Regions from separate parts of the Gluconobacter sp. P5H9_a genome, predicted to be linked through region 1. Evidence: predicted binding sites of a transcription regulator. Region 1 holds the regulator's gene; the other holds the start of a gene.
The links. The regulator HrcA, encoded in region 1, represses chaperone genes, less so after heat shock. The targets are predictions, from matches to a motif close to GTTNGCACTCNCNNNNNGNGAGTGCNAAC.

Region 1 (5,317 bases):
ATGCGCGCTGGACAGAGGGCCGTGCGCATCTGGAACTTGAAGATGCTCTCCGGAAGGGGACTGGTATGCTGTCCATAGAGGTCTGTTCAACAGGCCCCTATCATTTGGAACGCGAGAGTTCACAGCTCTCCCGGATGTCTGAAGCCGAGCTCAGCCTTCCACACATTCAGTAAGGAAAAGTGCGAGCGCGCGGCCGCGGTGACTGATCGCGTTCTTCTCGTGCTCGCTCATTTCTGCGAAGCTTCGGCTATGACCCTCTGGTGCAAACATTGGGTCATAGCCGTGACCATGCTCCCCACGCGGCGGCCAGACTATCTGTCCATGACATTCCCCAACTACGGAATGTGTTTCGCCGTCGGGCCATGCCAGGCAGAGAGCCGCCACAAATGATGCTGCGCGGTCTGGCGTTTCACCCATTTCGCGATGCACGCGCTCCATCGCAACGGTCATGTCTTTTGAAGGGCCGCCCCATCGCGCTGAATAAACGCCGGGCTGGCCGCCGAGTGCCGAGACGCAAAAGCCGGAATCATCCGCCAGTGCGGGTAAGCCCGATGCACGGGCCGCCGCCAGCGCCTTGATTTCAGCGTTGCCAATGAATGTGTCTGCCGTTTCGTCCGGTTCTGGCAGATTCAGCTCCCCTGCAGACACAACAGTGATGCCGCTTTCTGCAAGTAGGCTGGAGAATTCACGCAGTTTCCCGGCATTATGACTCGCCAGAACAATTTTTGACCCACGGGACAGGCGGCGCATTACAAAGTCTCCAGTGCGGAAGTCTGAGCTTTAAAGAGGGAGGCTGTGCCCAGCTTGGCCAGACGCAGCAGTTCAAAAAACTCGGTTTCCTGAAAGGGGGACGTTTCTGCCGTCCCCTGAATTTCGACGATGCCACCCTCTGCGGTAAGAACAAAGTTCGTGTCGGCCTGCGCTGCACTGTCCTCAACGTAATCCAGGTCCAGCACGGCGCCAGCAGAGGTCAGGCCGCAGGAGACCGCTGCAATTTGGGCTGTCATGACTGAGGACAGATTGGCTTTTTTCAGAGCCATGGAGAGAGCAACCCAGGCGCCGGTAATGGAAGCGCAGCGGGTCCCGCCATCAGCGTTCAGGACATCACAGTCCAGCGTGATAGTCCGTTCTCCCAGCTTCTTCAGATTCACACAGGCCCGCAGAGATCTTGCAATCAGGCGCTGGATTTCCTGCGTCCGGCCAGACTGCTTGCCCTTGGATGCTTCACGGTTGCCACGTTGATGGGTTGCGCGCGGAAGCATGCCATACTCGGCCGTAATCCAGCCCTGACCCTTGTTGCGCAAAAATGGCGGGACACGATTTTCGAGAGACGCCGTGCACAGAACTTCCGTTCCACCCACCCGGATAAGTGCTGAACCTTCCGCATGTCGGGCAAAGCCTGTTTCAATGGAAATGGCGCGACCTTCGTCACAGGCGCGTCCGGATGGGCGCTTTGTCATGCGAAAAAATCCTCTCTCAGAACCGAGCCCTGCCTCTACCGCGTTTGACGAGAAGCCTTCCAGCCCCGACATACAGTTTTACCATGATCAGACCTGACCCTTCCTTCTTCCGCATGCCGAACTCCTTTGCTTCCGGATTGGGAGAGCGGGAAGCTGCGATCCTGCGGGAAATCGTTGAGGAATACGTTGAAACAGGGGAGCCAATCGGCAGTCGCACTCTGGCGCAGCGCTTGAATTTGTCTCTGTCTCCCGCGACGATCCGCAACGTCATGGCAGATCTTGGCCGGGCCGGGCTGTTGTTCAGCCCTCATGTGTCCGCAGGGCGTCTGCCGACCGAGAAGGGCGTTAAACTCTTCGTGGAAGGTCTTCTTCAATTCGGTGCCCTGACTGACGAAGATCGAGCCAGTATCGACAGCCGGCTGGAAATTCATGGCCGGTCCTATCAGGAGACGCTGGCGGAAGCATCGTCCATGCTCTCGGGTCTGTCATCTGCAGCAGGTCTGGTGCTGGCCCCTAAATCTGACGCGACGCTCAAACATATTGAGTTTGTTGCCCTCGGTCCGGGACGTGTTCTCGTGGTCCTCGTCAGTTCAGACGGACAGGTGGAAAATCGCATCATCGAAACCCCGGCAGGATTGCCGCATTCCGCGCTTGTCGAGGCTGGGAACTATCTTAACGCCCATTTGGGGGATCTGACGCTTGGCACTCTGAAAGAGCGTGTCAGCAAGGAAATGGACGTCAACCGCCATGAACTTGATGCTCTGACGGCCAGCGTCATCGAAAGTGGTCTGGCCACATGGGACGCTGATGGCGGAACGCTGTTTGTTCGGGGGCAGGGCAAGCTGCTGGCGGATATCACCGAGATCGAACGACTCACCACGATCCGTATGCTGTTCGATCATCTCGAAACGCAGGAGACCATGCTTCAGCTCCTGCAACTGGCAGACGCTTCGGAAGGTGTGCGAATCTATATCGGCAGCGAGAGCGGCATGTTCGGCATGTCCGGCGTGTCCATGATCGTGGCCCCAGCCCGTAATGAAGCCCAGAAAATCGTGGGCGCCATTGGCGTTATCGGGCCAACGCGCTTGAATTACGGGCGAATTGTACCCGTCGTGGATTACACGGCCCGGATGGTCGGGCGCCTGCTGGGATAGTGACTGCAACCCTTCCGCCGTTGCGCTGTTGAATCCTGCGTCCATCGGAAAGGAAAGAGTCCATGGCTACGATTGACGCAAAGAAATCCGGTACGTTCCTCATTGGTGGTGATCTCAAGGTCCACCGCCTTGGGTTTGGAGCGATGCGCATTACCGGCAAGGGCATATGGGATGAACCTCCAGACCACGAAGAAGTGGTCCAGACCCTTGAAAGCCTCCCGAAGTTCGGAGTGGATTTTATTGATACGGCGGATTCCTACGGTCCGTTCGTCTCGGAAAATCTGATCCGTGAAGTGCTTTATCCCTACAAGAAGATGGTCATTGCGACGAAGGGCGGCCTGACACGGCATGGTCCAGACATCTGGAAGCCAGTCGGAAACCCGGACTATCTGAGGCAGTGCGTGCTGATGTCCATGCGACGGTTGGGCGTTGAGCGCATAGATCTGTGGCAGCTGCATCGGATTGGACCAGATTGCCCGGCAGAGAAGCAGTTCGAGGCAATTGCGAAGTTCCGCGAAGAAGGCCTGATCCGGCACGTGGGTCTGTCGGAAGTGAGCGTGAAGGACATCAAGCTCGCGCAGAAATACTTCCCGGTCTCGACGGTTCAGAACCGCTTCAATCTTGTGGACCGTAAGTCCGAAGATGTTTTGGATTTCTGTACCAAGGAAAACATCGGTTTCATTCCCTGGGCGCCTCTGGCTGCCGGAGAACTGGCCAAGCCTGGTACGGACATGGACAGGATCGCGCATCGGCATCATGCAGATGCAGGGCAGATTGCTCTGGCGTGGCTCCTGAAAAGATCACCGGTCATGTTGCCCATTCCGGGAACCGGAAGCAGAGCCCATCTGGCCTCTAATGTTCGGGCAGCATCCCTGAATCTCAACGATGAAGAGTTTGTTACGCTGAATCGGCAGGGTGAAGAGGCGTGGAAGAAATCCGCCGCCGGATCATAACGATCACGAGCCGCCGTAAACTGTCACAAAATGACCCTTTTCAGTGGGGGCGACGAACGGCTCGTTTCAGTGCTATGCAGTTTGTATGACGCGCCGTTCCATTCGCTCCCGTAATCCGCAGGACCCCAGGGCCAGTGTGCCCCGCGGGCCCCGTTTCCGCCGTTTCCGTCAGTCTCTTGCCATCGTCGCCGGTGTCGGGCTGGTCGGTGTTGCGGGTGCGGGTATCTTGGGTTGGACCACCTACGCCAAACTCGTGGCTGATCTACCAAGTGTGGACAGCCTGAGGGCCTATCAGCCCCCGACCGTCAGTCGCATCTATGCGTCTGATGATCGCCTGATGGCTCAGCTTGCCAACGAGCGACGTATTTTCGTTCCGCTTGAAGCCATTCCGGATCGGGTAAAGCGCGCCTTCCTCGCAACGGAAGATCACAATTTCTACACCCATGGTGGTGTGGATGTGATGGCCATTGCCCGTGCAGGCGTAACGGACGTTTTTGCCCGCCATGGGCGCCGTGCTGTCGGTGCGTCCACCATTACGCAGCAGGTTGCGCGTGGAATGTTGCTTAACAGCAATGCCCGCACCCTTGATCGTAAAATCAAGGAAGCCCTGCTTGCCGTCAAAATGGAGCAGGTGCTGTCCAAGGACAAGATTCTTGAAATCTATCTGAACTGGGCGGATCTGGGGAACGGCTCTTTCGGTGTTGCCGCCGCAGCCCAGACCTATTTCAACAAGCCTCTCGACCAGCTGAATGACGCAGAAGCCGCGTCACTTGCTGCCCTTCCGAAGTCCCCGACACATTACAATCCGTTCCTTCATCCTGACGCCGCCTTGATGCGCCGGAATCTTGTTCTGGATCTGATGGCCGATAACGGCGTCATTTCCCGCGAGCAGGCTCAGGAAGACAAGAAGGAGCCACTGGTCCCGCAGAAGAAGCAGCGGTTTGGACCTTTGCCGGATTCAGAATGGTTCGGGGCCGAGGTCCGGCGTCAGCTCATCAGTTTGTATGGTCAGGATCGCGCTCTTCAAGGCGGACTTGAAGTTCATACCAGTCTGGATCAGCCCCTTCAGGTATCAGCGACAAAACTGCTGCATGAAGGTCTGATGGATTACGATCGGAGCCGCGGAGGTTGGCGTGGCCCGGTCATCCATCTTGATGGCATTGACGCAGAAGGCTGGGAAGAAAGTCTCGATAAGGTCTCCGGTCCAGCCGGAATGCTAAAAGAGTGGCGTCTGGGCGTCATTCTTCCCGGTGGAACTCACGTAGGCTGGAATGAGGAAGGCCAAGCGAAGACTGGTCCTCTTCTGGCAACAGACATCGCGTGGGCACGTCGGATGCACCCGCTTCGTGCTGGGGATGTCATCATGATTGAGCCGCAGGAAAGCGGCTCTGTTGCCCTGCGTCAGATTCCGCAGGTCGAAGGCGCCGTCGTGACGATGGACGTCCATACAGGCCGTGTTCTGGCGATGGTTGGTGGATGGTCGTTCCACGAAAGTCAGTTCAACCGTGCAACGCAGGCTCTGCGTCAGCCGGGCTCTTCCTTCAAGCCGTTTGTCTATCTGGCGGCCATGGAACAGGGCATTTCTCCGTCCGAGAAGTTTGATGACTCCCCCGTCTCATATGGCGACTGGCACCCCAAGAACTACGAGCACGACAACTGGGGGCCAACCACCCTGCATGATGCCCTGCGTGAAAGCCGGAACCTCGTGACGATCCGGGTGGCCGCGCATCTGGGTATGAAGGCGGTCGCA
Region 2 (5,317 bases), on a different contig from region 1:
CGTTCTGAGCATCGAAGCCGAAGTTGTAGGTGTCGTTCTCGAGCACCTTGCCAGCGATCACGGCGCCGTCTTCACCAGCGTTCTCAGCGATCTGACGCAGCGGCGTCTGAAGCGCCTTGCGAACGATCTCGCCACCGATCCGCTGATCGTCGTTATCGAAGGTCAGACCCTTCAGAGCAACAGAAGCACGGGCAAGAGCCGTACCACCACCCGGGACAATGCCTTCTTCAACAGCTGCGCGGGTTGCGTGCAGAGCGTCGTCAACGCGATCCTTGCGCTCTTTCACCTCAACTTCACTGCTACCACCGACGCGGATGACGGCAACGCCACCAGCCAGCTTTGCAAGACGCTCCTGGAGCTTCTCACGATCGTAGTCAGAGGTTGTTTCTTCAACCTGAGCGCGGATCTGGTTGCAACGACCCTTGATGTCGTCGCTGTTGCCAGCGCCTTCAACGATCGTGGTGTTTTCCTTCTCGATGTGAACCTTCTTCGCACGGCCCAGCATATCGAGGGTAACGGATTCCAGCTTGATCCCGATGTCTTCGGAAATAACCTGGCCACCCGTCAGGATCGCGATGTCTTCCAGCATGGCCTTGCGACGGTCACCGAAGCCCGGAGCCTTGACGGCAGCGATCTTCAGGCCACCACGCAGCTTGTTCACGACCAGCGTAGCAAGTGCTTCGCCATCGACGTCTTCAGCGATGATCATCAGCGGACGGCCGGACTGCACAACGCTCTCGAGCAGCGGCAGCATTGGCTGAAGCGAAGACAGCTTCTTTTCATGGATCAGGATGTACGGCGCATCGAGATCAGCCGTCATCTTCTCCGGGTTCGTCACGAAGTACGGGGAGATGTAGCCGCGGTCGAACTGCATGCCCTCGACAACGTCGAGTTCCGTGTGCAGGCCCTTGGCTTCTTCAACCGTGATGACGCCCTCGGAGCCGACCTTCTGCATGGCAGAAGAGATCATCTCACCGATTTCACGCTCACCGTTGGAAGAGATCGTACCGACCTGAGCGATTTCCTCCGGGGAGGTCATCTTCTTGCTGTTCTTCTTCAGCTCTTCAACAACGACGAGGACAGCCTTGTCGATGCCGCGCTTCAGGTCCATCGGGTTCATGCCAGCGGCAACAGCCTTGGCACCCTCGCGAATGATTGCCTGAGCAAGAACCGTGGACGTCGTCGTGCCGTCACCAGCCAGATCGTTCGTACGGGACGCAACTTCGCGTACCATCTGAGCGCCCATGTTCTCGAACTTGTCAGCCAGTTCGATTTCCTTGGCGACAGACACGCCGTCCTTGGTGATGCGCGGTGCGCCGAAGCTCTTGTCGAGAACAACGTTACGACCCTTCGGGCCTAGCGTTACCTTGACGGCATTTGCAAGAATATCAACGCCACGCAGCATACGGTCACGGGCGTCGGCACCAAACTTAACTTCCTTGGCAGCCATGTTCTTAATCTCCTGTTGAGGTTTTTAACGAGAGGAAACGGGGATGGCTTTTCAGCCGATCACACCCATGATGTCGCTCTCTTTCATGATCAGCAGTTCTTCACCGTTGATCTTCACCTCGGTGCCGGACCACTTGCCGAACAGCACCTTGTCGCCTGCCTTGACGTCGAGAGCCACAATCTGGCCCTGCTCGTTCCGGGCGCCCGGGCCTACGGAAACGATCTCGCCTTCGGTCGGCTTGTCCTTGGCGGTGTCAGGGATGATGATGCCGCCAGCGGTCTTTTCTTCACCGGTCAGGCGGCGGACTACAACGCGGTCATGCAGGGGACGAAATGTCGTCATGGATCGCTCCATTTTAGGCCGTGCCCTTCTACAAAGCGACGCGGCCGGGTTACGCGCTCAATTACTGCAGCGCAGTTGGCACTCCCATATCGAGAGTGCCAAAAGACGTAGTGCCGTCACCCGTTTTCGTCAAGAACCATCACTCTCAACAGAAAAAATTTTCTTTCCGTCCAGCAGGGCTTCAGAGCGCCTTTTCTCCAGCATATCCGCCATTTTCTGACCTTTCGTCCTACCATAAAGACGGCGATTGGTCTCAGCCTCCTTCGCATCCTCTGCGGACTTGCGGCGTTTGCGTTCCCGACGAAGATTGATGACGTCGCTCATGGCATCTGCCTTTCCGGCGTTACAGAGACTGGACAGAAATCAATGGACCACAAGCATTCCCAAGAAAAGACCGAGGGCCGCATGATTCGCCTCAAGGCGGCAGACGGCCACGAATTCGAGGCATGGGAGACGGGCTCCCCCGAGTCCACACGCTCCATTGTCGTCGTGCAGGAAATTTTTGGCCTGACCGGACACATCAGGGACGTCTGCTCTGATCTGGCTCAGCAGGGCTTCCATGTTCTGGCCCCTGCCCTCTTTGACCGCGTCAAACCCCATACGGTTCTGGCGTACAACGAGGCAGGCCTGAAGGAAGGGCTGGAATTTCGAAGCGGCATTTCTCCAGATCTGATCCAGCAGGATCTGGAAGCCTGCGCTCAAAAACTGAGACAGGATGATGGTCACCGCCCAGTCGGGATTATCGGCTTCTGCTGGGGCGGCCTCATCGCCTGGCTTGCTGCGACACGGACGCACCACTTTAATGCCGCGGTGGGATGGTATGGTGGGGGTATTGCCAACCATTGTGACACAGCCCCGCACTGCCCGACGCAGCTCCATTTCGGTGGAGAAGACGCGTCTATTCCGCCAGGTGACGTTCAGAAAATTCGCGCAAGCCGGCCGGAAGTCGAGGTCTTCCTCTATGATCAGGCCGGACATGGCTTTGGATGCCCAGAACGTTCCAGCTTCAATCAGGACGCCCGTGATCTGGCCTGGAGCCGGAGCGTCGCGTTTCTGAAGCATCACATCAAGCGTGCGTGAGGCCTGACATGGAAGGCATTGCAGGAAAAATTGTCCTCATCACAGGCGGTAGCAGCGGCCTTGGTGAGGCCACCGCGCGTTATCTCGCAGCACGAGGGGCTTACGTTGCTATCGCTGCCCGGCGCCGGGACCGGCTGGACAAAATTGTCTCCGAACTCGAAGTACTTGGCCAGACTGCACGGGCCTACACACTGGATGTTACGAACCGCCAGAACGTTGCGGACGTTGTAAAAGCCGTTGAGCAGGACTTCGGACGGCTTGATGTCCTTGTGAACAATGCCGGGCTGATGGCGATTGCCCCCATGAAACGACTGATGGTCGACGAGTGGGACCGGATGATCGACATCAACATCAAAGGTGTTCTCTACGGCATCGCCGCAGCACTGCCGATCTTTGAACGTCAAAAATCGGGGCATGTCATCAACCTGTCCTCGGTTGCCGGGATCAAGGTCTTCGCCCCTGGAGGCAGCGTCTATTCAGGAACGAAGTTTGCCGTGCGGGCCATCAGCGATGGCCTTCGTCAGGAGGCTGGCAACGCGTTTCGCGTTACGTCTATCGAACCGGGCGCAGTGGAAAGCGAACTCAAAACGGGCAGTGGCGACAGTGAAAGTCGTCAGCATGTTGAAGCGTTCTACAAGATTGCAATTCCGGCGGAATCCGTGGCGAGGGCCATCGCTTTCGCCATCTCACAACCTGACGACGTGGACATCAACGAGATTGTCCTGCGCCCAACCCTTCAGGAGTTCTGATCATGAGCAACAACCCACTCGAAGCAGATCCAAAGCGTGACGCAGCAATCCGCCGCGAGGCCAAGTTACTTTGGGAAGCTGACGGCAAACCGGACGGCGGCCCTGAAGCCTATCTGGACAAAGCGACGGACCTGATTTCCATCAAGGGCGTTCCCGAGGGCACGCCTGTTGAGGATCTCCCGCCCCCAGAGTTGGCAGATGTTCAGATCGAAGATCCCCGCTTACAGGAAAATCTTGGGGAATTCCCAGAGCGCAGCACGGATCAGGGCGATCACCGCCATTTTCCCGTCGCAGATCGAAAAGAAGAACGCGAACTGTTGGATGATCCCAGCACGGACGCCGGTCAGCCGGGGTACGCTCAAATCGACGAAAAGCAGGAAGGGCGCTGATTGCCCTTCCCTTCTGCCGCCCGTTTTTACACGGGCGGCAAGCCATTTCAGGCTTTGTTCAGAACGCGACCTGCAACGGCATCTAGCTTGGCAACAAGAGCCGGATCGCGTTTCTCAGGTGCGGTGATAATCGCAAAGTCGAGGGCACGCTCGGCGGAAAGGTCTAGCGGGCGCTTCTGACCCAGAACCGGGATCACAGCCTTCACGAGACGGCGGGCATTATCCGCATTCCCCTTCATGACCTTCACCACACCTTCAACCGTCACGCTGTCATGCTCGGTGTGCCAGCAGTCATAATCCGTGACCATGGCCACCGTGGCGTAGGTCATCTCGGCTTCACGGGCGAGCTTGGCTTCCGGCATGTTGGTCATGCCAACAACCGAACAACCCCATGACCGATAGAGCTCGCTCTCGGCACGCGTCGAGAACTGCGGCCCTTCCATGACGATATAGGTTCCACCACGCGTCACCGGAATATCAAGCTTGCGGGACTCCGCTTCCAGCACATCCAGCAGACGAGCGGACACCGGGTCCGCCATGCCGACATGCGCCACACATCCCGTCTCAAAGAAGCTTTTCTCGCGTGCGAAGCTGCGATCAATGAACTGATCGACAAGCACGAAACGGCCCGGCGGCAGTTCTTCCTTTAAAGAGCCCACAGCTGAAAGAGACAGAATATCCGTCACGCCTGAGCGCTTGAGAGCATCAATATTTGCGCGGAAATTCAGACGTGAGGGCGGGATCGGATGACCACGACCATGACGGGGCAGGAAGACGCACTTGATGCCTTCAAACGTTCCGAAAAGGAGCTCGTCAGAAGTTTCGCCCCAAGGTGTTTCGACCCGACGCCATTCTTTGTTTTCCAGACCGTCAATATCATAGAGGCCGGAGCCACCAATAACGCCGATAACCGGCTGGATTTCTGTTTCCGAAGACATGATTGTTCAGTCCGCCCCTGATGAACATGTTTGAGGACCGTTCAGGAACACGAGACGGAAGATTGGCGCAAGTCTCCGCTGATCCGTGTCGAAAAAAAATCACGCAGGCATTTACGAAGCGGCAAGATGCTCTCTGCCATCATCGCGCCACAGAGCGACAGCAGACATGCAGCCAGCCAACTGTTCGTCTTGAGCGCAATTTGCTAGGACACTCCGCGTAACAAGAATTCGTCCTTAGGATGGTAGGGGAGAGAAAAATGGACCAGATCAGCCCCGTTTTTGCTGAACTCGTTCGCCCGGATGTGCCTCATGACACGCTGAAGCGTGAGGCGAAGGCCTGGTTTGAATCTCTCCGGGACCGGATTTGCG

Region 2: the regulator HrcA is predicted to act here: its motif matches at 1,867-1,895, upstream of groES (co-chaperone GroES).

What each region holds. Positions count from the first base shown of each region.
Region 1 is NZ_JACRVW010000010.1:3,337-8,653, reverse strand. Features, by position in the region: gene KP708_RS10480 (hypothetical protein) at 1-173, shown strand, start outside; gene rdgB (RdgB/HAM1 family non-canonical purine NTP pyrophosphatase) at 151-750, opposite strand; gene rph (ribonuclease PH) at 750-1,460, opposite strand; gene hrcA (heat-inducible transcriptional repressor HrcA) at 1,544-2,614, shown strand; gene KP708_RS10460 (aldo/keto reductase) at 2,677-3,567, shown strand; gene KP708_RS10455 (penicillin-binding protein 1A) at 3,653-5,317, shown strand, end outside.
Region 2 is NZ_JACRVW010000006.1:132,714-138,030, forward strand. Features, by position in the region: gene groL (chaperonin GroEL) at 1-1,450, opposite strand, end outside; gene groES (co-chaperone GroES) at 1,502-1,792, opposite strand; gene KP708_RS08445 (DUF4169 family protein) at 1,922-2,116, opposite strand; gene KP708_RS08450 (dienelactone hydrolase family protein) at 2,198-2,872, shown strand; gene KP708_RS08455 (SDR family oxidoreductase) at 2,881-3,621, shown strand; gene KP708_RS08460 (DUF2934 domain-containing protein) at 3,624-4,010, shown strand; gene KP708_RS08465 (S-methyl-5'-thioadenosine phosphorylase) at 4,058-4,948, opposite strand; gene hemF (oxygen-dependent coproporphyrinogen oxidase) at 5,206-5,317, shown strand, end outside.